Regions from separate parts of the Buttiauxella sp. WJP83 genome, predicted to be linked through region 3. Evidence: predicted binding sites of a transcription regulator. Region 3 holds the regulator's gene; each other region holds the start of a gene.
The links. Region 3 encodes PhoB, which activates phosphate uptake and scavenging genes when phosphate is short. Its sites were predicted from a motif close to CTGTCATAAAACTGNCNNAT; they were not measured.

Region 1 (10,058 bases), 1.1 Mb from region 3:
ACAAAGAGCGGAATAAAACACTAGGTTTTAGGGTTTTATACTGACCATTTTTCAATCCACCACTTATCAAGCTGGTATATGTTTGACGCAAAAATTAATCGTCTGGTATATGGCAGATAAAAGATAAAGCGTCTGACGCAAATAAATTGGTTACACTCGGGGTTTTCCCGCTTTTTGGTTAGCTCGCTTATGAAACTCACCATCATTCGTCTGTTTGAGTGTAGTGCTCAGGATGAGATCGATCTTGCAAAGATCTGGCCGGAATATTCCAGCGCTTCTCTGACCCTCAGTGATACTCATCGTATTTACGCTGCAAAATTTAACGACAGGCTACTGGGCGCGGTTCGCGTCACACTGGCTGATTCTGAAGGCGCTTTAGATTCGCTGCGGGTGCGGGAAATTACGCGCCGCCGTGGCGTTGGACAATATTTAGTGGAAGAGGTGATTCGTAATAATCCTGACATCACCCGATGGTGGATGAGCGACGTCGGTGTGGAAGACCGTGACGTTATGACGGCGTTTATGCTGGTGACAGGATTTAAAGCTCAGACGGGTGGTTGGGAGAAGTAGCCCTCACCCCGGCCCTCTCCCCCAGGAGAGGGAGGAAACCGATCCAGTCCCCTCTCCCTGAGGGAGAGGGTTAGGGTGAGGGGGAAAATTACTTAGCGTCAGTCGCCGTGCCGTTCGCATGCCAGGTAAACACGCCGAACTCAAAGCCTTTCAGATCGCCTTTCTCATCCCAGCTCAATGGCCCCATTACGGTTTCAACCGAGCTGCCTTTCAGGTATTTAGCGATTTCAGCAGGATCTTCTGACTTGTTCAGACCCGCTGCCAGCGATTGCAGTGCCGCGTAAGTCGTCCACACGAAAGCACCGCTTGGATCTTGTTTCTTCGCTTTAATCGCATCTACAACCGGTTTGTTCGCAGGAACCTGGTCGTAGTTCTTCGGTTTGGTGACTAACATGCCTTCAGCAGATTCGCCGGCAATGTTAGACAGAGAAACGTTCGCCACGCCTTCTGGTCCCATGAATTGGGTTTTCAGGCCTGCCGCGCGAGACTGACGCAGGATCTGACCCATTTCTGGGTGATAACCACCGTAATACACGAAATCGATGTTTTCTTTCTTCAGACGCGCAACCAGCGTGGAGAAATCTTTCTCACCTGCGGTGATACCGTCAAAGAACACCACGTTCGCGCCGGCTTTTTTCAGGTTGTCCTGAACAGAGCGAGCCAGGCCTTCGCCGTACTGTTGTTTGTCATGAATGACCGCGATATTTTTCGGTTTTACATGCTCAAGAATGTATTTTGCAGCCGTTGGGCCCTGATCAGAGTCCAGACCGGTGGTACGCATTGTCAGTTTATAACCACGCGCGGTCAGCTCTGGAGCCGTTGCCGCAGGTGTAATCATCAGAATACCTTCGTCTTCGTAAATATCAGACGCAGGCTGAGTGGAAGAGGAGCACAGGTGGCCGATAACATATTTGATGCCATCGTTTACCACTTTGTTGGCGACGGCTACCGCTTGTTTCGGGTCACAAGCATCGTCATATTTGGTGATAACCAGTTTGTCGCCTTTGATACCGCCTTTGGCATTAATATCAGCAACCGCTTGTTCTGCACCGGTAAATTCCTGGTCGCCATATTGTGCAACAGGGCCAGACATCGCCCCAACTACCGCAACTTTAATGTCCTTAGCAAATGCCGCGTTGCTCATCGCAAGCGCAATACAACCAGCCAATAATGCTTTGCCCTTCATATTCATCCTGAGAATCCCCATTCTTGTTGTGATTGGTATTTGTTGTGTTGTTTTGGCACTGTTTTATTTTTGAGGTGGAGATAACCGCGCAGGCCTTCGCCGCACTCCGTGCTAAAAACATACCCGAATTTGCGGCTTTTGGAATAACAATTTTTTCACATGAGGAAGGGAAAGTGACGGGCATAAAAAAACCGCCCTAAAAAAGGCGGTTTTTATGTCTGGCTGAAGAACTTACGCTTCGATGGCCATGCGCAGTTTTTTCATGGCGTTCTTTTCAAGCTGGCGCACACGCTCAGCGGAGACGCCGTAGCGGTCGGCAAGTTCTTGCAGCGTGCTTTTGTTGTCTTCATCAAGCCAACGTGCACGGATAATATCCTGACTACGCTCATCCAGGCCCATCATCGCATCGCTGAGTTTATCAGCCGCGTGTGATTCCCAGTTGTCGTCTTCGATGCCATCGGCAAAGTTAGAAGACTTATCCTGCAAGAACAGCACTGGAGCCATTGGCGCGCTGTCTGAGTCGTCGTCATTACCCATGTCAAACGTCATGTCCTGCGCCGCCATGCGAGATTCCATCTCACGGACATCTTTGCTGGAAACACCCAGCTCGTTGGCGACCATTTCAACTTCATCCTGGTTGAACCAACCCAGACGTTGTTTTGTTTTACGCAGGTTAAAGAACAACTTACGTTGTGCTTTAGTGGTTGCCACTTTCACAATACGCCAGTTACGCAGCACGTATTCGTGAATTTCAGCTTTGATCCAGTGCACGGCAAACGACACCAGACGGACACCCACTTCAGGGTTAAAGCGACGTACAGCCTTCATCAGGCCGATGTTACCTTCCTGAATCAAGTCAGCCTGCGGTAAGCCATAGCCCGAATAATTACGAGCGATATGAACAACAAAGCGCAGGTGAGACAGGATCAGCCTTTTCGCTGCTTCCAGATCGCCCTGGTAATGCAGCTTTTCAGCCAGCTCCTTCTCTTCCTCAGCCGTCAACATCGGCCAGGAGTTAGCGGCCCGGATATAAGATTCCAGGTTACCAACAGGGGCTAGAGCTAAATTTTGCATTTCTTTGGTCATTCAAACCCTCTCTTAGAGACTAACGTACAGGTTGCTACACCGTGCTGCACCTGACTCCACGTCAAGCGCCAAACCGTACCACTCACAGTAAACTCAGACAGTGATGCTATCCACAAGTTCACTGTAAAGCTGTGCATGTATTACACACAAAATGTGACAGAGCTATGAAACTGGGCAGGAGAAACACATAACCGAGGTGGGAGCGTGTCCCCTGCTGACGGGTACTTCGTAGCAGGGGACAAGTATACCAAAAAAATTTTACTCTGGGGTAAAACGACGTAAATGTTGCACGGTTGCGATCCAGGCAGCCAACCAGCCGCTCATGGAAGCGACCAGCAACAGCAGAAGACATTCGTCGAATCCTAAGCCTGTGAGATCAAACTTAGTGCCAAACACTTGTGCAACTTCAGTCACCGCAGAGGACAAACGTAACACCAAAATTTCAGACAAGATAAGCGACAGGAACGCACCGCTGAACCCTAACAGCGCACCGCCATAGAGGAACGGGCGCAGAATAAATCCATCTGTGGCACCGATCAGTTTTTGCACGTTGATGGTATCGCGACGAGCAAAGATGCTCAGGCGTACGCTGTTACCAATCACCAAAAACACCGCCGCAACCATCAGAACACCAATCATTGCAGCCACGCGGCCTACAAGACCCGTCAGCGAGGCAAGACGGGCGAACCAACTGTCATCCATACGGACTTCATCGACACCGTTTATCCGCGCCACGCGATCGCGCAACGTATTCAGATGGTCGGTAGTCTGGAAATCCAGTTTTGGATTCACCACCGCGACAGCGGGCAGCGGGTTTTCTTCCAGCATATCCAGCGCGCCACCAAAGCCCGACCAGTTACGGAACTCGCCAAGCGCTTCGTCACGCGAAAGATAATTAACTTTATCGACGCCCTCTTCCGCCTGAATCGCGCCCACAACTTGCTGCGCGGCATTATCATCAAGCGCTTTATCGAGATAAACCGTGATTTGCGGGGAAGGATAATACTGTGTGGCGGCCTGATTGACGTTCTTGTAAACGATGTAGCACACGCTAGGCAACGTCAGGGAGATGGCAATAACCATGACCGTCAGGAAAGTGGCTAATGGCTTGCTACGCAAATCCTGCAAAGCGCCCTGCCAGGCATAGCGGAACTGCTCATTCACGCCGCCCTTAAGAGATTTGCTTTTCGATTGAGGACCTTTGCCGCGTTTTTTCACCGAACGGCCTAAATCCCCTAACTTATTGAGCGAGTTGATTTTATCCAGCTTGTTGCTGAAGCGCTTTATGTGATTGAGCGCGCTGCGTTTATTCACCTGCAAGGCCTCCATGCAAATGGCCGTCACTTAGGGTCAACATGCGATAATTACGGCGAGAAATCAGCCCCATATCGTGCGTCGCCATCAGAACCGTCACCCCAACGCGGTTAAACTCCTCGAACAGACGTAAAATCCCTTCTGAGAGCGCATCATCAAGGTTACCGGTCGGTTCATCCGCCAACAGGACCGCAGGCTTATTTACAACAGCACGTGCAATACCCACGCGCTGTTGTTCACCACCCGAGAGTTGGATTGGGAAATTCTTCGCTTTATCGAGCAGGCCGACTTTATCCAGTGCCGCGCTAACGCGGCGGCGAATATCTTCGCCGCTAGCACCCGCGATGATCAGCGGGATAGCTACGTTGTCGTATACAGTTCTGTCCATCAACAAATGGTGATCCTGGAAGATCATACCAATCTGGCGACGAAGGAACGGCACTTCGCGGCTCTTGAGGCGGCTAATGTCATGACCGCCAAAAGAGATCTTGCCGGCACTTGGCCGCTCAATACCGCAGATAAGCTTGAGCAGGGTACTTTTCCCGGCTCCTGAGTGACCGGTCAGAAAAGCCATCTCGCCTGGTTGCATATGGAAAGTCACTCCCTGCAACGCTTGTCTCCCGCCGAGATAGGCCTTACTAACGTGTTCAAAGCGAATCATGGTTAATCCTCTCGGGCAAAAAGTGCCTCAATAAAATCGCCCGCATTAAACGGACGCAAGTCCTCAATACGCTCGCCGACGCCAATGTAGCGAATCGGAATACCAAACTGATCGGCAACGGAGAAAATCACGCCGCCTTTGGCTGTACCATCCAGTTTGGTTAGCGTAATGCCTGTCAATCCAACGGCTTCATGGAACAATTTAGCCTGGCTAATCGCGTTCTGACCCGTGCTGGCATCGAGAGTGAGCATAACCTCATGCGGTGCGTCTACGTCCAGTTTTTTCATGACACGGACGATTTTCTTCAGCTCTTCCATCAGGTGCGCTTTGTTCTGCAAACGCCCTGCTGTATCCGCCAAAAGAACATCGACGTTGCGCGCTTTCGCCGCCTGAATCGCATCGAAAATCACAGACGCGGAGTCGGCACCCGTGTGTTGAGCGACCACCGGAATGTTATTGCGCTGGCCCCAAACCTGGAGCTGCTCAACCGCTGCGGCACGGAACGTATCGCCCGCGGCCAGCATGACAGATTTGCCTTCTTGCTGGAACTGACGCGCCAGTTTGCCGATAGTCGTGGTTTTACCCACCCCGTTGACGCCCACCATTAAGATAACAAACGGAGTTTTGCCTTCAACGTTCAGCGGCTCATCGACTTTCGCCAGAATTTCGCCCATCTCTTCTTTCAGCAGGCCGTATAACGCTTCGGCGTCACGCAACTCTTTGCGGCTCGCACCTTCTGTCAGATTGGCGATGATTTTGCGCGTCGTTTCGACACCCACATCGGCGATAAGCAACTGCTCTTCGAGCTCTTCAAACAGATCATCATCGATTTTCTTGCCACGGAACAGACTGATAAATCCGGAACCGAGGTTCTGTTTGGTCTTTATTAAGCTGCGTTTGAGGCGCGCAAAGAAACCTTCTTTGGTTGGTTTCTCTTGTTCTTGTTGGAGCTCTTCTTCAGCCTGAATTTCTTCGGCTTCTTCTGGTTCCAGCTCGACCGGCACGTCTTCAACGGCATCGGCGGCAACAGGAATCGCTTCAATCAACTCTTCTTCGACAACAACGTCTTCTACCGCAAGAATGGCGACTTCTTCAGGTTCAACAAACGTTTCAACCTCAGTTTCAACCACCACGGGTTCGTGTTCTGGCTGCCACTCTTCTGCCTGCTGTTCCTGCACAATCTCAGGTGTGAGATCTTCTTGAACCGGTAATTCTTCATGCTCAACAGCAACTTGCGCCGTGACTTCCGACTCAGGCTCTGGGGTGATTTCTGGCTCAGCCACCTGCGTTTCGCTTTCAGCGAGTTTTTCAGTGACGTCGACGATCTCTTCTGCGAAGGCTTCTGGTTCTTCGTGCTTATCAAGCACAACGGGTTCAACATCAGTCAGCGTTTCTGGCTGAATTTCAGGTTGAACCTCAGTTTGGATTTCTGGCTTTGCTTCTTCTGGCTGTGCAGTTTCTTCGGTCGCTTGCGGTTGTTCAGGCTCAGTAACCTGCTCAACAGCTTCTTCTACAACCGATTGTTCTTCAGCTACTTTTTGTTCTGGTTCTTGTTCAGAAGCCTGCTCTTTCTGGCCAAAGCCTAGCCATGAAAAAAAGCCACGTTTTTTCTCTTTCGCCATTTGCGAACACACTCCTCGCTGTTAATTCATGGCACAGGCCCGATTGAGCTTGCCACGGGCACTGAAAATAATTATCAATGAATGCATTAGTCTATCACTTTCCCCGCTTTACACACACCGTTACACTAGACGGCAAGAAATTGCATCGCAGTGAGTCTCATGAAAAAACCGCAATCTACTGGCACAGGCCAGATCCGTATAATTGGCGGCCAATGGCGCGGCCGTAAACTGCCCGTCCCTGACAGCCCAGGCCTGCGTCCAACGACGGACAGGGTGCGTGAAACGTTGTTTAACTGGCTGGCACCAACGATGGTTGACGCCACGGTGCTGGATTGTTTTGCCGGAAGCGGTGCGCTGGGGCTTGAAGCGTTATCACGCTACGCAAGCCGTGCAACGCTGCTGGAGATGGACCGCCATGTTTCACAACAGCTGCAAAAAAATCTCGCCACGCTAAAAGCAGATAATGGGAAGGTGGTGAATACCAATACGCTCAATTTCCTGGCACAGCCTGGCGAACCGCACACTATCGTGTTTGTTGATCCGCCATTTCGCAAAGGGTTGCTGGACGAGACATTAGCGCTGTTAGAGAGCAATGGCTGGCTGGCAGATGAAGCACTGATTTATGTTGAAAGTGAAGTTGAAAACGGCATGCCCGCGGTACCAGCAAGCTGGTCGCTGCATCGTGAAAAAGTCGCAGGACAGGTCGCTTACCGTTTATTTAGTCGTGAAATTTAAGGAGCGATGTCATGCTAATTAATATAGGCCGTTTGCTGATGCTGGGCGTCTGGGGATTTTTGCTATTAAATATTTTCCATCCGTTCCCGCGGCCGCTGAATATCTTTGTTAACGTCGCGCTGGTCTTCACCGTGTTGATGCACGGGATGCAATTGGCGTTGTTGAAATCGACCCAGCCGAAAGACGCCCCACCGCTGAGCCGTGCTCAACAAATTAAGATTTTCATCTTTGGTGTATTTGAACTGTTGGTCTGGCAGAAAAAACTCCGTCAGGGCAAATAAAATCACTCAGGGATGAAGCCAACAAAGCGCGTCCCTTTGTACTGCAACATGCCTTTATCACCTACGCTCACCGAGTGGTATTGCCCTGCCGTTACTCGCATTTTCAGCTCCAGGCCTCCACTTTGTGGGCGAAACCAGATCTCATAGCGCATCGTATCTTCAACCGGGGTCACCTGGCGTTGCCTTGAGCGTCTTTCATTGGTCGGTGTTTCACGTTTTGTCGTGACCTGGACGCTTCTTTGCATCACGGGGGCAGCATCATTTTCCGCATTCTGGCGGCGCTGCTGCACAAAGCGAAACGATGCTGCAACGACGATGATCGCCACGACGGTAATGAAGAAAAGTGGCATTTTACTCATGGATTTATCTCGATTTGTCAGGCACTTTTAAGAATACCCTGCCGTTCAGGAAATTGTCATTAAGCTTAAACTTTACGGTAGATTAACTAACAGACAAGGGACTCGCCATGCTTTGGTCTTTTATCGCTGTATTCTTTTCCGGATGGCTGTATGTAGATGCCTCCTATCGTGGTCCAACCTGGCAACGCTGGGTCTTTAAACCCGTCACCCTGCTCCTTTTGCTGCTGCTGGCCTGGCAAGCGCCGATGTTTAACGCGACGGGATATTTAATTGTTGCCGGCCTTCTGGCCACGCTACTGGGCGACGCGCTAACGTTGCTGCCAACTCAGCGCATGCTGTACGCAATCGGGGCATTTTTCCTCTCACACCTGCTGTATACCCTCTATTTTGCCAGCCAGATGACCTTTAGTTTGTTCTGGCCTTTACCGCTGGCGTTGTTAATTGTCGGGGCTTTATTAGTGGCGGTAATCTGGACGCGCCTCGAGACGTTCCGCTGGCCGATTCTGACGTTTATCGGCATGACGCTTGTGATGGTGTGGCTTGCAGGTGAGCTGTATTTCTACTTGCCAACGCGCCCAAGCTTCTCGGCCTTTGTCGGCGCGACACTGCTGCTGTTAGGTAATATTGTTTGGTTAGGTAGCCATTACCGCCGCCGCTTTACCGGTGACAGCGCCATTGCCGCTGCCTGCTATTTTGCGGGCCACTTTATGATTGTCCGCGCGTTGTATATCTGACCTGTCGGGCGGTTTTTTCCGCCCATCGAACTTCCCTCTTGACTCTGGAGTCAACTCCAGAGAGTAACATGGGTAATGAGAACATTATCATTACCCAGGAGGGCATATGCTCAACTCCCCTAAACCACCGCAATTTGCTAAGGCAAAATTAAGTCCATTGCCTGCACAAACATCCTCCTGCTGTAACAATGATGCCTGCTCTGCAGAACCAGAAATGGAGACGATCCCAGATACCGGCGAGCGCTATAGCTGGCTGGTTGATGGTATGGATTGCGCCGCCTGTGCCCGCAAAGTTGAAAATGCGGTAAAACAATTGGCTGATGTACAGCGCGTCCAGGTGCTTTTCGCCACGCAAAAACTCATGGTGACTGCCGGGAGTGATATTCGCCCACAGGTTGAAAAAGCGGTTAAAGCCGCTGGCTACAACCTGAGAAACAGCACCGCTCCGGCCCCGAAAACATCCAGCCTAAAGGAAAACTTACCGCTCATTTTGCTGATAGTCATGATGGCGCTGAGCTGGGGTCTTGAGCAATTTAACCATCCATTTGGCAACATGGCGTTTATCGCCACCACGCTGGTTGGCTTGTGGCCGATAGCCCGCCAGGCGGTGCGCCTGATACGCAGCGGTAACTGGTTTGCCATCGAAACCTTAATGAGCGTCGCGGCCATTGGCGCGCTGTTCATCGGCGCGACGGCCGAAGCGGCGATGGTACTGTTGCTATTCTTAATTGGCGAACGTCTGGAATCTTACGCCGCCAGCCGCGCGCGCCGTGGTGTGAGCGCATTAATGGCGCTAAAACCCGAAGTCGCCACCCGCATTCGCAACGGTGAACGAGAAACTGTCGCTCTTGGCGATTTACGCCCGGGCGATGTTATCGAAGTGGCTGCCGGTGGGCGTTTGCCTGCGGATGGTCGACTTTTAACACCCTTTGCCAGTTTTGATGAAAGCGCACTAACCGGAGAGTCCATTCCGGTCGAACGCCAACAAGATGAAAAAGTGCCTGCGGGCAGCACCAGTGTCGACAGGCTGGTGCAGATGGAAGTGATTTCCGAACCAGGCGACAGCGCCATTGACCGCATCCTGCGTTTAATTGAAGAAGCGGATGAGCGCCGTGCGCCGATAGAACGCTTTATCGACCGTTTCAGTCGGATATACACACCCATCATTATGGGGATCGCGCTACTCGCAGCGATTATTCCTCCCCTGTTTTTCGGGCAGAGCTGGGATGAGTGGATTTACAAAGGGTTGGCGTTGTTACTGATTGGCTGCCCATGTGCGCTGGTGATCTCTACCCCAGCGGCGATTACCTCCGGACTGGCAGCCGCTGCTCGGCGCGGTGCATTAATCAAAGGCGGGGCGGCACTCGAACGATTGGGTAAAATTCAGCATATTGCTTTCGATAAAACCGGCACATTGACCGCAGGTAAACCGCAGGTCACAACCATTAAAGCGCAGGGTGAACTTAGCGAAAACGCGCTATTGGCCCTCGCGGCTGCCGTAGAATTCGGT
Region 2 (10,058 bases), 590 kb from region 3:
TATTACTGGTGATAAAATAATTGTATTGTTCTTGCTTGTTGAAGTAATGAGTTATAACCAGCGATTGCGAGAAGTATTTAGAAATATAATTCCCAGTGGTGACGTTATTACCTATAAAATATTGATTTTTACCGTCCCGCACCGATGACAATGCCTGATAGTCATTTTCATAAAAGGTCATGCTGGCGTTAGGGAAAGCTTCTTTGGCAACACGGGCAAATGCGCAATCTTGCACGCAGGCAAGGGTAACTTCTTTATCCGTTTTTAGCGGCAGCAAGGTATTTTTGAGCGAGGTCACAAGCGTCGGCCAGGTTTTGATCAACGCCGAAGTCGTCAACAGAGCACTTCCCACATCTTTGTGGACAGACAGTTGAGTGAGCAGCGTATCGACTTCGTGTCTCGAAAGCGCAGCAAGAGCTTCTTTCTCGCTATCGTACTGTTTAATAGTAATTTTAATATTCAGGTTTTTTTGCATCAGGGCCAGATAATCGGCATTCACTCCCTGATAAATTCCCCCGGTACTTTCATAATCGATAGGGGAAACTTCCGGCAACCAGGTACCGACAGTGAGGTTTTTTTTGTGCTTCAGCCAAAACCGTTCTTCCGGGCTTAAACGAATATCCAGCACTGCGGGTTGGTAGTTACTTTTAAGCTCAATAACTTGTGTCGCGCCAAAGGTGGAAAAACTGCTCAAGCCAAAAACAATCATCAAATAAATAAACAAACGAGCCAGCATCTCATTACCCTATTTTATTTCTTTGTGCATAATCGTAGAGTTCCATCAATGAGGAGCAATCTAGTTTTTCCATTAAGCGGGTTTTATACGTGCTCACCGTTTTATTACTGATATTCATTTTGCTGGCGATGGTGGTGTAATCAATGCCATTGAGAATATAACGCAGCACCTTCATTTCCTGGGTCGATAACGTATCCAGTTTGTCTTGCTCAGTAATGCTCGTACCAATAAAGCGGTCAAGAGAGAAAGGAAAATAGCTATAACCATTCTTTGCCGCGTCGATGGCGGCGAGAATATTGTTCATACCCTCTTTTTTACTGACAAACCCATTCGCGCCACACTCTGCGCTACGCTTGCCATAAAACAGTTCGTTTTTGGCCGAGATGATAATGATAAAGCCCGCGAAATGGCGTTTGCGTAATTGTTCCAGCACCTCAATGCCGCTAATGCAGGGGATATCAACATCGATTATCAGCAGATCCGGTTTGAGCCTCTCCGTGGTTTGCACTGCATGTTCGCCGCTATCGAGCTCAGTGATGACGGTGATGCCATTAGTATCGAGTAAATTGCGAATGGCGATCCGCGCCAATGGATGATCGTCAACGATTATCGCGTTCATTGCGTTAAGAAATCCTGATGTAATAAAAAATAGCGAAGTTTGCTATATTATTACTTTTTAGAGAGGATTCAGGGGGGGATGACATTTAGATATAACAGGAAATGGTGTCCTTAAATATTTACACTGTGTACAACCCAGCAAAGAAAATGGCTTCTATTTATTCAGCTCATTACCTTTAATTTAAATTAATCCTACTTAACATGATATCGATCATATTCTTGATGACACGTGTAGGAAATATCTTCAGATATTTTGCCGCATATTCAATCCTGAGATCATCAGATAAACACTTCATCGACCATCGCACTTCCCAGACGCATTGCGGAACAAATGCGTGGCATGCCAAGCGAAACCCCCAAATGTGTTTGAGTGGTAGCAAAACTCACCGGCTGATACTCGCGGTCACAATCGTCACCCAGCCATGCCAGCGCGTCTTTGCTTTCCATCATTGAAGGCGTAGACGGAAACATCAGCCATTCATAATAGTAATGACGAGTGCGAGCGGAGGCATTCACATCTTGCGCCAGCTGCCTGATGGCCAACGCTCTCGCCTGTTCTATCAGCTCACTTGCCTGTAACGTGCTGCCGAAACGCAGCGCATCGCCAAAGGTGCCCCAGTACAGCTCCTGCAACGCCACATAACAGCGTCCAGCGGGCGAAAATGATAAATAGTGTCCAGCCTGCCAACGGGCAAAAACTTGCTCGCAATGCACGAAGCCCTGATGCGTGAGATCGGTGCCGTTGAGTTGCGCCTCCAGCTTGCCGATTCGCAGCGCCAGTTGCTGTTGCACGAGAGCAAACAACTGTCGCGTTTCGTGAGCCTCGTTATTCATTCGCGCAGAAGCGGCGGACATAGAACAGACGCTGTCATAGACTTTCGTCATCGCCCGATGTTTTTTCACCACACGCTGGCAAAGCTGCCCGAGCATCGCTAACGTGAATTCAGGCGTCTCGAGTAACACATCGTCCACCGCCCATTTTTGCAACTGACTGCTGCCAATAAACTCGCCGGTCAGCCGTTGGAAATACGCTTTGCTTTGCTGGCTGTGCCACAGCTCACGTGTAACCCCCCTGTTTCTTGCAAAATCGACGACAAATTTCTCTGCAACACATTCCAAAGCGCGGGTTTGAGTACCCTGTACCAGGCTGTTCATTACTGTTCTACCGTAAATAGCGTCTGAATATCGTCCCGCAGCAGGCGGGTATCTTCGTGGATATAGCGCGTGGTTCGCACGCACAGCTCAAGCCGCTGGCGCAAAGCCATTACCGCGTCTTCATTTTGCTGACGCGCCAACAAACTTTGTTGCAGATTCAGGCGTATTGCATCCAACGTCTGGGAAAAATCGGCAAAGAAAGCTGTCATTCCCTCACTCACTGCATTTTCAATTTGCATCGCCAGGGTGCGATTAAGCTGCTGCAGGAAACGGGCAACATGCTCGCACAGCTTGCGTTGTACATCGGGCAACGAAATGACATAGCGACTTTGCATCACGGTGTACCCTTCCCAACCCCACTCCTCGCTATTGAGCCAGCGTGCGACGGTGCCTCGCATCCCAGCCGGACGGCGTAACTGCGCGACGGGAATATCCTGCTCTTCGATAAGCTCATTGAATGCTTTATGAGCATTGAAATTTAACAATCCGACATGGAACACCGGCAAGCTGAAATGGGTACGAAACCCTGCCTGGGCGAGCCCTTGTGAGACTCGGGATTCAATGGGTTTTAAGATATTACGCAGCGTATCCGCCAGTTCGACTTCCAGATAACTGAACAGGTGCATCAGTTCCTCATTCATCTTTTCTTGCGCGGCGGCCAGGATGATTTCGCATGAGGCGCGGATTCTGTGCAGCGCAATTTGCGCCGATTGTTCATCGTCAAAATTCAGCGTTTCATCGCGGGCGTCAAAATCGACGCCGCGACGAGTTCCATACGACATCGCCTGGCGAGTGAGTTTTTCAGGCACCATGCCTTGCTGGAAATAGTCGGCTACGTTTGCATTAATCTGTTGCTCATAACGGTGGATAAAATCCTCCATCGCTTGCACAGCAAGGTTTACGTTACTGCGCGCAACCGCACTTGCAGACTGCTGGCTTTCAGCGGCCAGGCTCATGTCCTCTTCAATTGCCACAATATTTTGCTGCAATTGCTCGCTGGCGATGCGCAAACCCTGGCAGCGGAAATTCAGGTATTCTTCCGCGCCCTGCGCGTAATTAAGTAATTTCTGGCAGGCAGAACGCAGTGCGTACATCGAGGCATTGGCGTGTGCGGCATGAAGCACATTTTTAATGGGTTCGGCAAACTGCGAGTCTTGCCAAAGCAGTTCCGCCGCCTGGCGCACAACGTCGCTATCCGCCAAATCATCACGTTGCCAACGACGCCCCAGCGCGGCATCAGCAAAATCTTGCACCCAGCGATGTTCATCGGGGTTCGGCAACTGAGTGTGTAATGCCAGTTCATGACGCGCGCGATTGGCCAGGTAACCCCACATGGAAGAAACCGGGAAAACATGGCTCGGCTCAATCATCCCTTTCATCAGCGTGCCAGAAATCAAGGCTTTAATTTGTTCTTCGTCGTCGCCGTTTCTGTCTTTTTGATCAAACTTGTTCACCAACGCGTACAGCGGCACGGAAGAACCGGTGCCTAATATCGCTTTTCGCACATCTTCGTCAGAAACTGACTTCAACTGGGTGTAATCCAGTACTGCCAGCACCGCAGACGCCTGCGCCAGTTGTTCCTGTAGCATTTTTTTCAGATGCGGTTGCCCGGCTTCATTCGGACCAGGCGTATCTAATAATGTCAGTTGCCCATAACCTTCATTAATTCCCGCTAAATGAACAAACTCCACTTCAATTACCGGAACATGTTCAATTGCCGCATAGGCTTTAAAGGGAAAAGCTACATCCAGAGCTTTGGATAAACGCACTAAATCATTAAGGCTTTTCAGACAATGAAAAATAGGCTGAGCCCCCAGATAATGTTTAGCGAAAGATTCCCCTTCAGTTATTCGGGTTAATAACGCCGCCATATCCCGATCAATTTCCAAATGCCTGCCGAGCGTTGCTCTGTCGGTTTGTTGCAAACGAAGTTGCAGCGCATGCATTAATTGGTCGATGGGTTGCACGTAAGGAAAATGCAATACTGGCTCACGCTGGCCTGGCGTGTGGCGAATCAATGTCGGTAATGCTGTCATCGGGCGATTGCGATTAGGCAGAACTTCTGTGCCAATAATGGCGTTGATGGTGGTGGATTTGCCTGCTTTTACCGTGCCTACAATGGCCAGCACCATCTCATTCTGGGTGATTTTGCGTAATTCATTTTGCAGCATGGCCTGCTGCTGTTGAAGGGTGTGCGGGCAAAACGCAGACGGGACAACCGCCCCCATTTGCGATTGCCCAGCGTCATTCTCATCATGCCGTGAAGTAAAAGATGTTGCCTTTAAGGAATTAAGGTTTTGCAGGGCGAGCTGTAATAGCCGCTCAGCCTCCTGACTTAACTCAAATATTGCTTGTGTGTGCATAAAAAATCCTTACTTAAATAAAATTATCCGGATTTTTATAAAAATACTTATATTTATAGGTCAATTCAGTACCGGAAATTATAATTTCGTGCGGAAATCAATTATTCGATATTTTTATTAAGCTTACGTTTCAAAGAAAGTTATCTAATGGTATAGAAAAAGAAAGAAACAATAGCGCATTTCAATAAGCTAATTCTGTATTTTCATCCCGAATTTAGCAATTGATTACAGATACAAAATATCAATCTTTGCGTTCATCTCATCCTCATGGCGCAAGGCGTAGCGGCAATAATCCCTGCAAAAGTAGGGTTTTAATGTATAATTGCGCTACTTTTGGCGGAAAGCCGCTATTTTTGAGGATATTAAGATGACTCTCCCTCATTGCCCGAAATGCAGTTCCGAGTACACCTATGAAGACAACGGTATGTTTGTCTGCCCGGAATGTGCGCATGAATGGAATGATGCCGAACCCGCACAAGACAGCGACCAGCTGATTGTTAAAGATGCCAACGGTAACCTGCTGGCTGACGGCGATAACGTCACCGTAGTGAAAGATTTGAAAGTTAAGGGCAGTTCTTCAATGCTGAAGATCGGTACCAAAGTTAAGGGTATCCGTCTGGTTGAAGGCGACCATAACATTGATTGCAAAATCGATGGTTTTGGCCCGATGAAATTGAAGTCAGAGTTTGTGAAAAAGAACTGATTCTTTTCCCTCTCCTTGAAGGAGAGGAAGAACTCCAGACTATCCCCTCTCCTTCAAGGAGAGGGTTAGGGTGAGGATGGTGTTAATAGTCAGTATCGCCCTCACCCCATCCCTCTCCCCCAGGAGAGGGAGAAACCGTACCATCCCCGCCTGGCTTGCCCTTATTCCCACATCTACACTTCATATTCACTCCGCATATGAGGAAAAAACCATGTCTGTTGGCCCCTACATCTTTTTTGACGGCACCTGCGAAGAAGCTATCGCGTTTTATAAACAAGCTATCGGTGCTGAACTGCTGTTTAAAATGACTTTTGGCGAAATGCCAAAGGAGGAAGCAAACAATGCAGCAGAAGGCTGCAACAGTGGATTTAACTGGCCTGATGATAAAATCATGCATGCCAATGTCCGAATAGGTGACAGTGAAGTCATGATGAGCGACGGCAATATAGCCACCGACCAGGTGAAACACTCCGGCTATTCACTGAGCCTGACCAGTAAAGATGTCGACGAAGGTAAACGGTGGTTTGATAACCTGGCCGCCGGTGGAAATGTCACCATGCCTTGGGGAGAAACATTCTGGGCCAAAGGCTTTGGCATGCTGACCGATAAGTACGGTATCCCGTGGATGGTGAATGTCGAAAAACCGATGTAATCCGTTTTAGGGTGCTGCCGCCTGCGATAACAGACGACAGCACCTCTACACCTACCGCGCTATTGCCCAGTTAATGGGGATGGCACCCTGCCCGTGTAAATAGTTCTGTAACGGTTGCGGCGCATAAGGTCCTGGCAGACATTCCCCGGTTATCGCTGACTGCTGCAACAACATTGGGCCGCCGCTCAGCCGCTCGATAACCGACTGGTGAACCATCATTGATGACGTCACCGGTGGAGGAAGCTGTCGAGGCGTGATGCGCAAATATCGGGTTGGCGGATACCAATCGCAATGCAGCAGCCCAAGCGGATCTGCAATAACCTCGCTGGGTGCAAGATTAATTCCCAAATCGTCGAGCGCATCATGCATCCACAAATACGCGCCATTCGACAAACCTCGGTCCTCTTGAGTGTTTTGATATCCCCCACCCACATCCTGATGAATACCAGGAAACATCACCTGCAAAATACGATCGCGGTTGTCCCACAATACGGGTTCTAAATCGACACGCTGCTCATCAATCGCCAGCGCCTGTAGCCCGTATTTCACACGGGGATGCAGCTCGGTATTGTTAAAGCGGAAAACACTGTAACGTTTATCCGTGAAATATTGAGGGATGCCCATCCGCCCGACAGTTTCCCACACCGCAACCGCTTCAATTGAGGCCGGACGCGAAATACAGGTAGGGTCAACGCTGTCGCAAAAAAAACCCGGCAACTCGCGCACCACGCTCCCTAGCAGGCTCGGACTCATATCCAGCGAATGGGCAAGATACTGCGCCCACACCGACGCGGCAAACCGCCACGCCTCATCTTTATTACGCTGATTTAATTTCAGCTTTTCACGATTTAATAAGCCACGATCGATGATCATCTCCGCCAGAACCCTCGCGGTATAGGCACCGTGGCTAAATCCCACCAGATAGATCCGATCGCCCGGCTGCCAATGGCGGCTGATAAAGGTGTACCCGCGAATGATCGGCACGATCAAATCTGCGCCAAATGCGCCACCCAGTCGCTTGATCAGGCCATTATGCGGATCACCCATTCCATAAATGTATTTCGCGACCTGCACCACATTGCCGCTGCTATCCGTCAGCGTTTTTTCTTGCTCATTGGCTAGTAACAAACTCTGCTGGTCAACAACACCTTTCAAATCAATAAATAACTGATAAACATTACTGGCAACGGTTTCATCATCCGGCTTTGGTTCAAAACCGGGAGCGGTCCATGTGCCATCGGCACAAAAAATAATATTCTTGCTCATTGTTACCTTCCCAATGCCCAGCGGGTAACTGTAAGCAAAGACAAAAACGAAGCGCCGAACAATACGACAAATAGCTGATTAGCTTGATGACTTCCAGGCTGCCGCTCACTCTTCATCATATCGAAACTTATCCTTAACAAAATCGTCACATTCAATCGGCACCATGAGGCAACTTTTTTAAGGAGCCGAATGATGCAAACAATTATTCGCGTCAACAAACTGAGCAAAACCTTCAACCAACATCAGGCGCTGAATGCGGTTGATCTGGTTGTTAATGAAGGTGAGATGGTTGCTCTGCTGGGGCCGTCTGGTTCAGGCAAATCTACCCTCTTACGTCACCTGAGCGGCCTGATTACTTCCGATAAATCAGCAGACTGCCACGTTGAATTGCTCGGCCGCACCGTACAAAAAGCGGGTCGCCTGGCAAGTGACATACGCAAAAGCCGCGCCCACACCGGCTACATCTTCCAGCAGTTCAACCTTGTGAATCGCCTGACGGTACTGGAAAACGTACTGATCGGCGCGCTCGGTTCCACGCCGTTCTGGCGTACCTGTTTTAACTGGTTTACCCGCGAGCAGAAACAACGCGCGTTGCAGGCACTGACCCGTGTCGGCATGGCGCAGTTTGCATATCAGCGCGTCTCCACCCTGTCCGGTGGGCAGCAGCAGCGCGTGGCGATTGCCCGCGCGCTGATGCAGCAGGCGAAAGTGATTCTGGCCGATGAACCCATTGCCTCTCTCGACCCGGAATCTGCGCGCATCGTGATGGAAACCCTGCACGACATTAACCGTCTGGACGGCATCACCGTGGTGGTGACGCTGCATCAGGTGGATTACGCCCTGCGCTACTGCGAACGCATTGTCGCACTGCGCCAGGGCCATGTGTTTTACGACGGAAGCAGCTCAGCGTTCGACAACGAACGGCTGGGAAATCTTTACCGCAGTATGAATCGCGTCGACGCGGTCGCTGCTTAACCACTTCAATCAGTTACCTCAAGGAATTGTCATGAGCTACAAAGCCGCTAAAGCCCTTGTCTTTACCAGCCTGTTAAGCGTTAGCACCCTGTTCAGCGCAGCTCATGCGGATGAACAAGAGAAAGCGCTGAACTTCGGCATTATCTCGACAGAATCGCAGCAAAACCTGAAACCGCAGTGGGACCCGTTCCTGAAGGATATGGAGAAAAAACTGGGCGTGAAAGTGAACGCTTTCTTTGCACCGGACTACGCCGGGATCATTCAGGGGATGCGTTTTAACAAAGTGGATATCGCCTGGTACGGCAACCTTTCCGCGATGGAAGCGGTAGACCGCGCTAACGGGCAAGTCTTTGCTCAAACCGTTGCGGCAGACGGTTCTCCGGGTTACTGGAGCGTGCTGATCGTCAACAAAGACAGCCCGATCAACAACCTGCAAGAGATGCTGGCAAAACGCAAAGAGCTGACTTTTGGCAACGGCGATCCTAACTCAACATCGGGTTATCTGGTCCCGGGGTATTACGTTTTTGCCAAGAACAACGCAGCAGCCAACGAATTTAAGCGCTCAGTGAACGCCAACCACGAAACCAACGCCCTGGCCGTTGCCAACAAGCAAGTGGATGTCGCGACCAACAACACTGAAAACCTCGATCGTTTAAAGAAAACCGCCCCTGAGAAATTCAAAGATCTGAAAGTCATCTGGAAATCCCCGTTGATCCCAGGCGATCCGATCGTGTGGCGTAAGAACCTTTCCGAAACCACCAAAGACAAAATTTACGACTTCTTTATGACTTACGGCAAAACCCCGGAAGAAGCGGCCGTGTTGAAAAACCTGACATGGGCACCGTTCCGTCCATCCAGCGACCTGCAACTGGTGCCGATTCGCCAGCTCGCTCTGTTCAAACAGATGCAAGGCGTGAAGGACAACAAAGGGTTAGCCGAGCCGGAAAAAAACACCAAAGTCACCGAGATTCAAAACCAGCTTAGTGATCTGGACCGCCTGACCGCAGCACTTTCCGCGATGAGCAGCGTGAATAAAGCAGTTCAGTGATCGATTAGCCCTCACCCCGACCCTCTCCCCCAGGAGAGGGGGAAACCACTCGATCCGTCCCCTCTCCCTCAGAGAGAGGATGAACACCGATCCGTCCCCTCTCCCTCAGGGAGAGGGTTAGGGTGAGGGTGGTTTTTCAAACAAAGGCAAAAACCGGAGCACCACATGCAACAAACCATTCAAGTCGCCGCACCAAAACGTAGCTGGTTCTCGCTACTGAGTTGGGCGATTTTGTTAGCGGTACTCGTTGCCTCCTGGCAAGGTGCGGAAATGGCTCCGCTCACCTTGTTCCGCGATGCGGGCAATATGGCGACCTTCGCCGCTGACTTCTTCCCGCCAGATTTCAGCGAGTGGCAGCAATACCTCAGCGAAATGGGCGTCACGCTGCAAATCGCCGTCTCGGGCACCGCCCTTTCCATCGTCCTTTCCATTCCGTGTGGCCTGATGTGTGCCGACAATCTCGTGCCATGGTGGGTTTACCAACCGATGCGCCGCCTGATGGACGCCTGCCGCGCCATCAACGAAATGGTGTTTGCGATGTT
Region 3 (10,058 bases):
ATAATCAGAACCACGCTCAATACCCAGACCCAATGCGGCACGGCCGGGAACCACAGTCCCATATAGATGCCAAAGGCGGTGACATCGGCAATCGCGACAATCAGGATTTCAAAACAGTAGGTCCAACCTGTGATGTATCCTGCCAGCGGGCCAAGGTTATCTTGCGCATAGCGTGAGAATGAACTGGCGGAAGGGTTATGAACCGACATCTCCCCCAGCGCACGCATAATGATGTAAGCAGCAACGCCACCGATGATGTAGGCCAACAAGACGCTGGGCCCTGCCATTTTGATTGCGTCTGCCGAGCCATAAAACAGCCCGGTGCCAATCGCCGAACCCAACGCCATAAAGCGTATGTGCCGGGTACTCAAGCCGCGCTTGAGTTTATTAGCGTTTTCCATTGATTCCATACCTGCTTAACAATAAAAAAAACCACGGAGCGAAGCCCCGTGGTTGTACAAAATTATAATTTTTAGTGGGCTGCTTGAGCCACTTGTCGCCCTGCTGCGCGGTCCCATATGATGGCAATCACCACCATGATTAACGTTGGGAGCAACCATGCCAGGCCCTGGTCGGACAATGGCAGGCGTGAAGTCCACGCGGGTAAAATGTCACTGATTGCTGATGCTTTGATCCCATCGAGGATGCCAAACAATGTACTAATGAGCATCGCCGGTGCAATCACACGCGTCGAGTTATGCCACCACGGACGGGTGAAGCTCAGCACCACCAGCGCAATACACGGTGGGTAAATCGCCGTCAGCACCGGAATCGAAACCTGAATCAGATGGCTCAACCCGAGGTTAGAAACCACCATCGAGAACAAGCCAAGGATAAACACCAGCGAACGGTAAGACAGCGGCAAATACTGGCTGAAGAACTCAGCACACGCACAAGTCAGGCCAATTGCCGTTACCATGCAGGCGAGGAAAATCAACGCGGCCAGGAAGAAACTGCCTGCACCACCGAAGGTGTGTGCCACGTAAGCATGCAGAATGGCAGCACCGTTGGCATTTTGGTCAGCCACAAGAGTTGCACTGTCTGAACCCAGGCGGAACAGCGCCAGATAAATCAGCGTTAAGCCAATACCTGCAATCAGACCAGCCCAAATGGTATAACGCGTCAGCAGACGGGATTCAGTGACACCACGCGAGCGTGCAGCGTTAACAATGACAATGCCGAAGACCAGTGACGCAAGGGTATCCATGGTCAGATAGCCATTCACAAAACCGTTAGAAAACGCGGCATTCTGATACGCCTCAGTCGCCGTGCTGATCCCACCCGCAGGCCACAACATAGCACCCGCAGCCAACGCCAACAGCGCGACAATTTTCACCGGAGCCAACACATGGCCTACGGTATCCAGCAGTTTGCCTGGATAAAGTGAAATGGCGATAACAATAGCGAAGTAAACCACGCTGTAGATAAACAGTGGCAGTTCACCCGTGCCGACCAGTGGCGCAATCCCCACTTCGAAGGAAACGGTAGCCGTACGCGGTGTCGCAAACAGCGGGCCAACAGCCAGGTAGCAAATCGTCGCCAACAGCACACCGGCACGACGGCCAATCGGTGAGCTCAGGCTATCAATGCCACCGCCTACACGAGCAATGGCGACGATAGTCAGAACCGGGAGACCGACTGCGGTCACCAGGAAGCCTAGTGACGCTATCCAGACGTGTTCACCCGCCTGTAACCCCACCATGGGTGGAAAAATGATATTGCCTGCACCGACAAACAACGCAAAGGTCATAAAGCCCAGCGCGAGGATGTCTCGAGATTTCAAATGATGGGTCATAAATATTTGCAGCCTGTGGATGTGTGGTGTTGAAAGTATTCAAATTTTTATGCCACTAACTCGGCATAAAAGCGGTGATCGGTGGAGACGACAGCGAAAAATCCTTTCCGGGATCGGTGGCGAAGAATAGTTGTTTGAATTACCACTCAAATCCAGTCGGTCTACTAATCACAGGGGCGCAATTAAAACGCTTATAGCGTATGAAGGCAAGAAGGGATCCTAAAACCAGATTGATCTCCTTAAATTAGACTTAAAGTCAGTATATTTGTTTATCCGTTAGAAAGTAGTATGGTTTATTGTGTGGTTAAATTATAACCGATTAAGCGTTTTTGATTTACAAGTGAACAAAAAAAACACAGGCCAGTATACTGGCCTGTGTTTTTTTTGACACAGAAGCATTCAGCTACTCTGTCTGCACTTCTTTTTCGCTAACGATTAACCGCTCAGGCAGCACAAAGGAAAATGTCGAACCTTTGCCCGGCTGGCTTTCGATATTCAGACGCGCATCGTGATGGCTTAAAGCATGTTTCACTATTGCCAGTCCCAACCCACTACCGCCGGTTTGCCGCGAACGCGCCTTATCCACGCGATAGAAGCGCTCGGTGAGGCGTGGAATATGTTCCGCTGAAATACCCGGCCCGCTGTCCGTCACGCTAAAGCACGCGCCGCCTGCCACCCGCTTCCAGCCCACTGTAATGTGCGTCCCTTCCGGCGTATGGTTTACCGCGTTATACACCAGGTTTGAAATCGCGCTACGCAGCTGTTCATCGTTACCGAACACTTTTAGCGAGGGATCAATATCGAATTGCAGTGTCTGTCTTTGCTGGCTGAGAGTTTGCGCTTCTCTCTCTACCACCCGCAACATCAGTGGCACATCAATCTTTTCATTGAGTACCATGGCCGGAGCCGCTTCGATTTTTGACAGCGTCAAAAGTTGTTTCACTAACCCTTCCATGCGCGAAGTTTGCTCGCGCATGGTGCCAAGCGCTTTCTCACGCAGCGGCCCTTCAAGCGCTTGATCCTGCATCATCTCCAGATAACCTTGCAGCACCGTTAACGGTGTACGAAGTTCATGGCTTACGTTGGCAAAGAAGTTACGTCGCGCCCCTTCTAGTTGGTGCATCTGAGTGACATCGCGCGCGACCAGCAGCCACTGTTCGTCGCTGTAAGGCATAACACGAAATTCAAGATGACGACCATTGTTGAGCACCAGCGTCAATGGCCGGGAGAAATCTTTTTGCGTCAAATAGCGGGTAAATTCCGGATAACGCAGCAGGTTTAGGATGTTCTGCCCATTATCATCCGGCCAGCGTAGCCCCAGCAGTTGTTGAGCCAGTCCGTTACACCAAAAAATTGTCCCTTCTTCCGTCGTCAGTACGACGGCATCTGGCAATGATTCCGCACCGCTACGAAAGCGTTTGATCAAATTGCCTAGCTCTTTGCGACGCTTTTTATTGCGTAACTGCATTTGGTGAAGGCCGTATAACAACGGATCCCAACTTCCGCGACCGGGAGGAGGCGTCATGCTGCGATCCACCCACAGCCACCACGACAAACGCAGCAAATTCCAGAAATGCCAAACCAGCAGTCCAGTGACTGCCAGTAATAAAAACCAAGGTAAATAGCCAAAAATCAGGCCCAAAATGATGGCGGGTATACAACAGAGCACCAGCTCCATCACCAGCCTTTTCCATGACAACCGTTCCAGCACGCGTCACTCTCCTGCTAAGGGGTTAAAAGCGGGTTGAGAACCGATAACCCGTACCGCGTACTGTTTGTACCATTCTGTCATGTCCACTGTGTTCGAGCGCTTTGCGTAACCGCCGGATATGGACGTCCACAGTTCGGTCTTCGACATAAACATTGGTGCCCCATACATGATTAAGCAACTGTTCACGGCTATAGACCCGTTCCGGGTGCGTCATAAAGAAGTGTAACAACTTAAATTCCGTCGGGCCCATATCCAAAGGATTTTCACCGGTCATCACGCGATGTGACGACGGGTCAAGGCTTAGCCCGTGCATTTCAATCACCTCTTCCACCGCCATTGGGGAGATTCGGCGCATGACAGCTTTAATACGAGCTACCAACTCCTTGGGTGAAAACGGTTTGGTAATGTAGTCATCGGCCCCGACTTCAAGGCCACGCACGCGATCTTCTTCTTCACCGCGCGCCGTCAGCATCATCACGGGGATTTCACGCGTCAATGCCTCACGTTTCAAATGCTTGATAAACTGAATACCTGAGCCGCCTGGTAACATCCAGTCCAGTAAAATCAGGTCCGGGAAAGGTTCAATAAGCAGATTCACTGCACTGTCATAATCTTCCGCTTCTACAGGCTGAAAACCGTTTTGCTCGAGCACAAAACTCACCATCTCACGGATTGGAGCTTCATCTTCTACGACTAAAATACGCTTCGCCATGATTCGCCCTGCTAAAGGAAGATACCCAAAGGTGTAATTGTTGTTTCAATGCGGCGCCATTATGCGTCAGATTTATGACAGATTTATGAAATACATGACTGTTTGATGACTCATCATTTTGATTTATGACACAGACAGATATGACGTTTTTCGCCTCACCCCTTTATAATCGAGACTTCGCTTTTAAGCCACTGGATAGGTTATGCGCATTATTCACACATCAGACTGGCATCTTGGTCAAAATTTTTATACCAAAAGCCGCGGTCCAGAGCACCAGGCATTTCTTGAATGGTTGCTCAATACCGCAGTCGTTCATGATGTGGATGCGATTATTGTCGCAGGGGATATTTTCGATACTGGCTCGCCGCCGAGCTACGCCCGTGAACTGTATAACCGATTTGTGGTGCAGCTTCAGGCAACCGGATGTTCCCTGGTGGTTCTGGCGGGGAATCACGATTCTGTTGCAACACTTAACGAATCGCGAGAATTAATGGCGTGCCTTAACACTTATGTCATCGCCAGCGCCCGTCACGATGCCAGCCAACAAGCTATGGTGCTCAATAAGAAAGATGGCAAGCCGGGGGCAATTCTGTGCCCCATCCCCTTTCTGCGTCCACGCGATATTCAAAACAGCCAGGCGGGTTTATCCGGCCACGAAAAGCAGCGTTCATTAATGGAGTCCATTAGCGAACATTATCAGCAGTGTTTCCGCGCGGCGTGTGATTTACGTGCGGATGCGAAGCTGCCGATTATCGCCACCGGGCATTTAACCACGGTGGGTGTGACGAAAACGGATGCGGTGCGCGACATTTATATTGGCACGCTAGACGCCTTCCCGGCGCAGCATTTCCCGCATGCGGATTACATCGCCCTGGGACATATTCATCGCGCACAATTAATTGGTGGCACCGAACATATCCGCTACAGCGGCTCGCCAATACCGTTGAGTTTTGACGAAACCGGTAAGGTCAAAAGCGTTTATCTGGTTGAGTTTGCAGAAGGTAAATTGAGTGAGGTTACCCCACTTCCGGTCCCTGTTAGCCAGCCTTTAGCGGTGATCAAAGGTTCATTGGGCGAAATTGAACAGCAGCTTGCTCAATGGCGCGATGCCCCCGCAGACCCCAAAGTCTGGTTGGACATCGAAATCGCCACCGACGAATATCTGCATGATATGCAGCGCCATATTCAGCAACTGACTGAAACACTGCCAGTTGAAGTCGTTTTGCTGCGCCGTAGCCGTGAGCAGCGCGAGCGTGTCATTGCTCAACAACACAAAGAAACACTGAGCGAACTGACGGTAGAAGATGTTTTTGAGCGCCGTCTGGTTCAGGAAGAGACGACAGAGGAACGCGCACAGCGTTTACGCACTCTATTTGCCCAAACCGTGGCAAGTCTGCATGACGCGGAGGAACAGGCATGAAAATCCTCAGCCTGCGGTTAAAAAATCTAAACTCCCTGAAAGGGGAATGGAAAATTGATTTCACCCGCGAGCCTTTCGCCAGCAATGGTTTGTTCGCAATAACCGGGCCGACAGGGGCCGGAAAAACAACACTGCTGGATGCTATCTGCCTCGCGCTTTATCACAAAACTCCGCGTCTCAACACGGTCTCACAATCACAAAATGATCTCATGACCCGCGACACTGCCGAATGTCTGGCGGAAGTGGAGTTTGAAGTCAAAGGCACAGCCTACCGCGCATTCTGGAGCCAAAATCGGGCGCGCAACGCAGCAAACGGTAATCTTCAAGCTCCACGCGTTGAGCTTGCGGAAGTGGCAAGCGGCAAAATCATCGCTGATAAAGTAAAAGATAAGCTCGATGTCACCGCCAAATTAACCGGTCTCGATTACGACCGCTTTACCCGCTCAATGATGCTCTCGCAGGGCCAGTTTGCGGCGTTTTTAAATGCCGATGCCAATGACCGCGCGTCCTTGCTTGAAGAGCTTACCGGAACGGAGATTTACGGCGCTGTTTCTGCGGCGGTATTTGAAAATCATAAAAATGTACGCAGCCAACTTGAGAACTTACAAGCGCAGGCGGCAGGTGTTGCGCTGTTAAGCGATGAGCAGCACCAGCAGCTTTCTGCCAGTTTGCAATTACTTACTCTTGAAGAAAAAAATCGTCTTACGGAGCAGCAAACGCTTCAGCTCCATCAGAAGTGGCTGAGTCAACTCAACCAGTTGACTCAACACCACGCGCATTCAGAAGCAGCGTTGAATACGGCCGCTCGCGCTATTGAGGAAGCGGCACCGCAACTCGAAAAGCTGATGCGAGCTCAACCTGCAGAAAAATTGCGCCCTGACTGGCAGCGCCTGCAAGAACTGAAAACTACGCTGAAAAATACCCGCATTCAGACGGAAGAAGTGAATACTCGCTTACGTCAGGCGACAGTGCGCCGCCAGCAGACGCGACTAGCTGCCGCAAGCCAGGCTGCAAAATTGGCGCATGAAAGTACCGAACTGCAACAATGGCTGAAAACACACGACAGCTATCGCTTGTGGGGTGCTGAACTCACAGGCTGGCGCATGGCCTTCAGCCAACAGCAAAATGAGGCAAAAAAGCTTCAAGACTTTCAGCGTGACATCGAAGCCCTTCAGAAAAAGCTCGAATTACTGCCAGCAGTTGAGCTTGCACTCAGTGCAGATGAAGTGAGCACGCACTTACAAGAAACGATTTCAGCACGCCCTTTGCGCCAGCAGCTTGCGACCATACAACCGCAACTTTCCTCATTGCTAAAACGCAAAACACAGCAGCAACAGGATATTACCGCGCTTGAAAAGCAGATAACCCAGTGCGATGCGGAGCTGGCACTTAAACGCCAGCAATACAAAGAACGACGCCAGCACGAAAGTGACCTGGAAAAAGTGTGCGAGCTGGAAAGCCGTATTGTCAGCCTCGAAGCAGAACGCGCCCGTCTGCAACCTGAGCAACCTTGCCCGTTGTGCGGTTCGACGCAACATCCGGCGGTTGCTGACTACCAGGCCATCCAACCAGGGGAAAATCAGCAGCGGCTGGCGGTACTTAAGCGCGAAGTGGCAAGCCTTGCGGAAGCCGGTTTTGCAATGAAAGGCCAACTCGATACGCTGCGTTCACAGCGTGAAAGCATGTTGGCTGCCATTAATACGCTCACTGAAGAAGAAGCCGCTCTGCGTTTGCGCTGGCAGCAATTGTGCTCCCGCCTTCAACTGTCACTGACGCCAGAAGATGACCTCCAGCGGTGGTTGGAAAGCGAAGAACATCGTGAGCAACAACTGCATCAACTTAGCCAACGGATCTTACTGGAAGAACAGCTCACTCAATTGCGGCTTCAGCACCAAAAACTTGCCGCAGAGATAGCGTCCCTACGCGAAACACTGAACGCTGCGCTGGAAAGTGTAGGCCTTCAATATCCGGCCAATGGCGAAGAAAGCAGTTGGCTGGCGGAACGCCAACAGGAATCACAGCGTTGGCAGCAGCACAATGAGCAACTCCCACGCTTGCAACAGCAACTCGACGCACTGGGAAGCCTGCTTAATGCGATGGTTGATGATGGCACTACACCCGCTCCGCTTTCCGAAAGCGAACAAATTTCAGCGCTGCAAAACTGGCATACCCTGCACAATGACTGCATTGCTCTGGAGAGCCAGTGGAAGACACTGCAACAGCAACTGCAACAGGAAGAAAGCCGCGTAGAGCAGGCAAGCGCGCAGTTCCTGACAGCACTGACCACCAGCCCGTTCGCGGATACGGAGTCATTCCAGGCCGCACTACTGGATGAAACAGAACGCCAGCAGCTTGAATTGAAAAAACAACATCTTGAGCAACAGCATCAGCAACAAACCACACTGTATCAGCAGGCTGTAAAGGCGCTGACTGAGCATCAAGCCGCTCGCCCTGCAACGCTTGCTGAAGATGTAGAACTGAGTTCGCTGGAAGAACAACTGACGGTATGCCATCAGCAACTGCGCGAGAACACCACGCAGCAGGGGCAAATTCAGCAACAGCTACGCCACGATGCGGAAAACCGCCAGCGCCAGCAAGGGCTGATGCAGTCCATCGTCGAGTGCCAACAGCAAGTGGAAGACTGGGGCTATCTGAATGCATTAATTGGTTCGAAGGAAGGCGATAAATTCCGTAAGTTTGCCCAGGGCCTGACGCTCGATAATCTGGTGTGGCTGGCGAACAACCAACTCAACCGTTTACACGGGCGTTATTTGCTGCAACGCAAAGATAGCGAAGCGCTGGAGCTGCAAGTCGTGGATACATGGCAGGCTGACGCGGTGCGCGATACACGCACGCTTTCAGGTGGTGAGAGTTTCCTGGTGAGCCTCGCGCTGGCACTGGCGCTGTCGGACCTGGTGAGCCATAAAACGCGCATCGATTCGCTGTTTCTTGATGAAGGTTTTGGCACGCTGGATGCGGAGACACTGGATACCGCGCTGGATGCACTGGACACCCTGAATGCCAGCGGCAAAACCATCGGCGTGATAAGCCATGTCGAAGCGATGAAAGAGCGGATTCCGGTACAGATTAAAGTGAAGAAGATTAACGGGTTGGGCGTGAGTCGGTTAGCGAAGGAATTCGCTGTCGAGTAATGCGGCCCTCACCCCAGCCCTCTCCCCCAGGAGAGGGAGGAAAGCAAACCTGGACTATCCCCTCTCCCTCAGGGAGAGGGTCAGGGTGAGGGGAAATTACTTCTCAAGCGGCCACAACCACGCCGCACCACGCACGCCGCTGGAATCGCCGTGCACCGCTTTGCGAATTGGGGTTTCAAACTCGCCACCAAACACCCACGGTTTCACCAGCTGCGGCACCGTTTTATAAAGACGTTCGTTGTTGCTCATCCCGCCACCCAACACGATAACATCCGGATCCAGAATGTTGACGATATGGGCCAGCGATTTAGCAAGACGCATTTCATAGCGCGCGATCGCCAGTTCGGCTACCGGATCTTGTCGATCGACAAGATGCATGATCTCATTACCTTTCAACGGTTTTCCGCTCAGGCGATAGTAGTCAGTGCCAAAGCCAGTACCGGAAATAAACGTTTCGATACAACCTTGTTTACCGCAGTAGCAAGGCACTTCTTCACGAAAACGGAGTTCATCTTCGTCCATCCACGGCAATGGGTTATGCCCCCACTCGCCCGCCGTCCCGTTGCCGCCAATCAGACTGCGACCATTGATGGCCACACCCGCGCCGCACCCAGTGCCAATAATGACTGCGAAGACCATTGCCGCCCCGGCAGCAGCACCGTCGATGGCTTCTGAAACAGCCAGGCAGTTCGCATCGTTGGCTAAACGTACTTCACGCTGTAGCGCATCACACAGGTCCTTATCGAAAGGCTGCCCGTTGAGCCAGGTGGAGTTGGCATTCTTCACCACTCGGGTATACGGCGAAATCGAACCAGGAATACCAATCCCAACGGTTCCCTTCTCACCTGTTGCCTCTTCAGCCAGGCGCACCAGCTCAACGATGGTACCGATTGTTTGCTGATAATCATTTTTTGGCGTCGGCAAGCGATGGCGAAAAAGTTGTTTGCCATCGTTCGCCAGAGCGATCACTTCTGTTTTTGTTCCACCTAAGTCGATACCAATGCGCACAGCGATACCCTCATTTAATTAGTGTTATCAATAGAATAGAAGTGTGTGGCCGTAAAGGCAATGAAACAGAGCGCCTGATTCGCTATCATGCCCGCTGCGTTTAACTGACAGTCCGGGAAATAATCATGCTGTGGTTCAAAAATTTAATGGTTTACCGTTTAAGCCGTGACATCACGCTTTCAGCGGATGAGATGGAAAAACAGTTGGCCGCGTTTACTTTCACCCCTTGTGGCAGCCAGGATATGGCCAAGACTGGCTGG

Region 1: a site for PhoB is predicted at 2,994-3,013, ahead of rpoH (RNA polymerase sigma factor RpoH). Genes of this name have one in related genera too.
Region 2: a site for PhoB is predicted at 7,625-7,644, ahead of phnC (phosphonate ABC transporter ATP-binding protein). Genes of this name have one in related genera too.

Annotation. Positions count from the first base shown of each region.
Region 1 is NZ_CP110080.1:109,480-119,537, reverse strand. It holds gene panM (aspartate 1-decarboxylase autocleavage activator PanM) at 190-570, shown strand; gene OH773_RS00525 (branched-chain amino acid ABC transporter substrate-binding protein) at 659-1,762, opposite strand; gene rpoH (RNA polymerase sigma factor RpoH) at 1,988-2,842, opposite strand; gene ftsX (permease-like cell division protein FtsX) at 3,101-4,156, opposite strand; gene ftsE (cell division ATP-binding protein FtsE) at 4,149-4,817, opposite strand; gene ftsY (signal recognition particle-docking protein FtsY) at 4,820-6,439, opposite strand; gene rsmD (16S rRNA (guanine(966)-N(2))-methyltransferase) at 6,599-7,174, shown strand; gene OH773_RS00495 (DUF1145 family protein) at 7,186-7,455, shown strand; gene OH773_RS00490 (DUF2500 domain-containing protein) at 7,458-7,814, opposite strand; gene OH773_RS00485 (lysoplasmalogenase) at 7,922-8,548, shown strand; gene zntA (Zn(II)/Cd(II)/Pb(II) translocating P-type ATPase ZntA) at 8,655-10,058, shown strand, end outside.
Region 2 is NZ_CP110080.1:4,274,727-4,284,784, forward strand. It holds gene OH773_RS19755 (response regulator) at 1-736, opposite strand, end outside; gene evgA (acid-sensing system DNA-binding response regulator EvgA) at 741-1,355, opposite strand; gene OH773_RS19765 (diguanylate cyclase regulator RdcB family protein) at 1,634-2,509, opposite strand; gene OH773_RS19770 (dynamin family protein) at 2,509-4,872, opposite strand; gene OH773_RS19775 (zinc ribbon domain-containing protein YjdM) at 5,240-5,575, shown strand; gene yjdN (VOC family metalloprotein YjdN) at 5,787-6,227, shown strand; gene OH773_RS19785 (phospholipase effector Tle1 domain-containing protein) at 6,279-7,493, opposite strand; gene phnC (phosphonate ABC transporter ATP-binding protein) at 7,686-8,468, shown strand; gene phnD (phosphonate ABC transporter substrate-binding protein) at 8,500-9,516, shown strand; gene phnE (phosphonate ABC transporter, permease protein PhnE) at 9,682-10,058, shown strand, end outside.
Region 3 is NZ_CP110080.1:3,689,441-3,699,498, forward strand. It holds gene proY (proline-specific permease ProY) at 1-401, opposite strand, end outside; gene brnQ (branched-chain amino acid transporter carrier protein BrnQ) at 473-1,795, opposite strand; gene phoR (phosphate regulon sensor histidine kinase PhoR) at 2,199-3,506, opposite strand; gene phoB (phosphate response regulator transcription factor PhoB) at 3,529-4,218, opposite strand; gene sbcD (exonuclease subunit SbcD) at 4,421-5,638, shown strand; gene sbcC (exonuclease subunit SbcC) at 5,635-8,790, shown strand; gene mak (fructokinase) at 8,887-9,798, opposite strand; gene rdgC (recombination-associated protein RdgC) at 9,924-10,058, shown strand, end outside.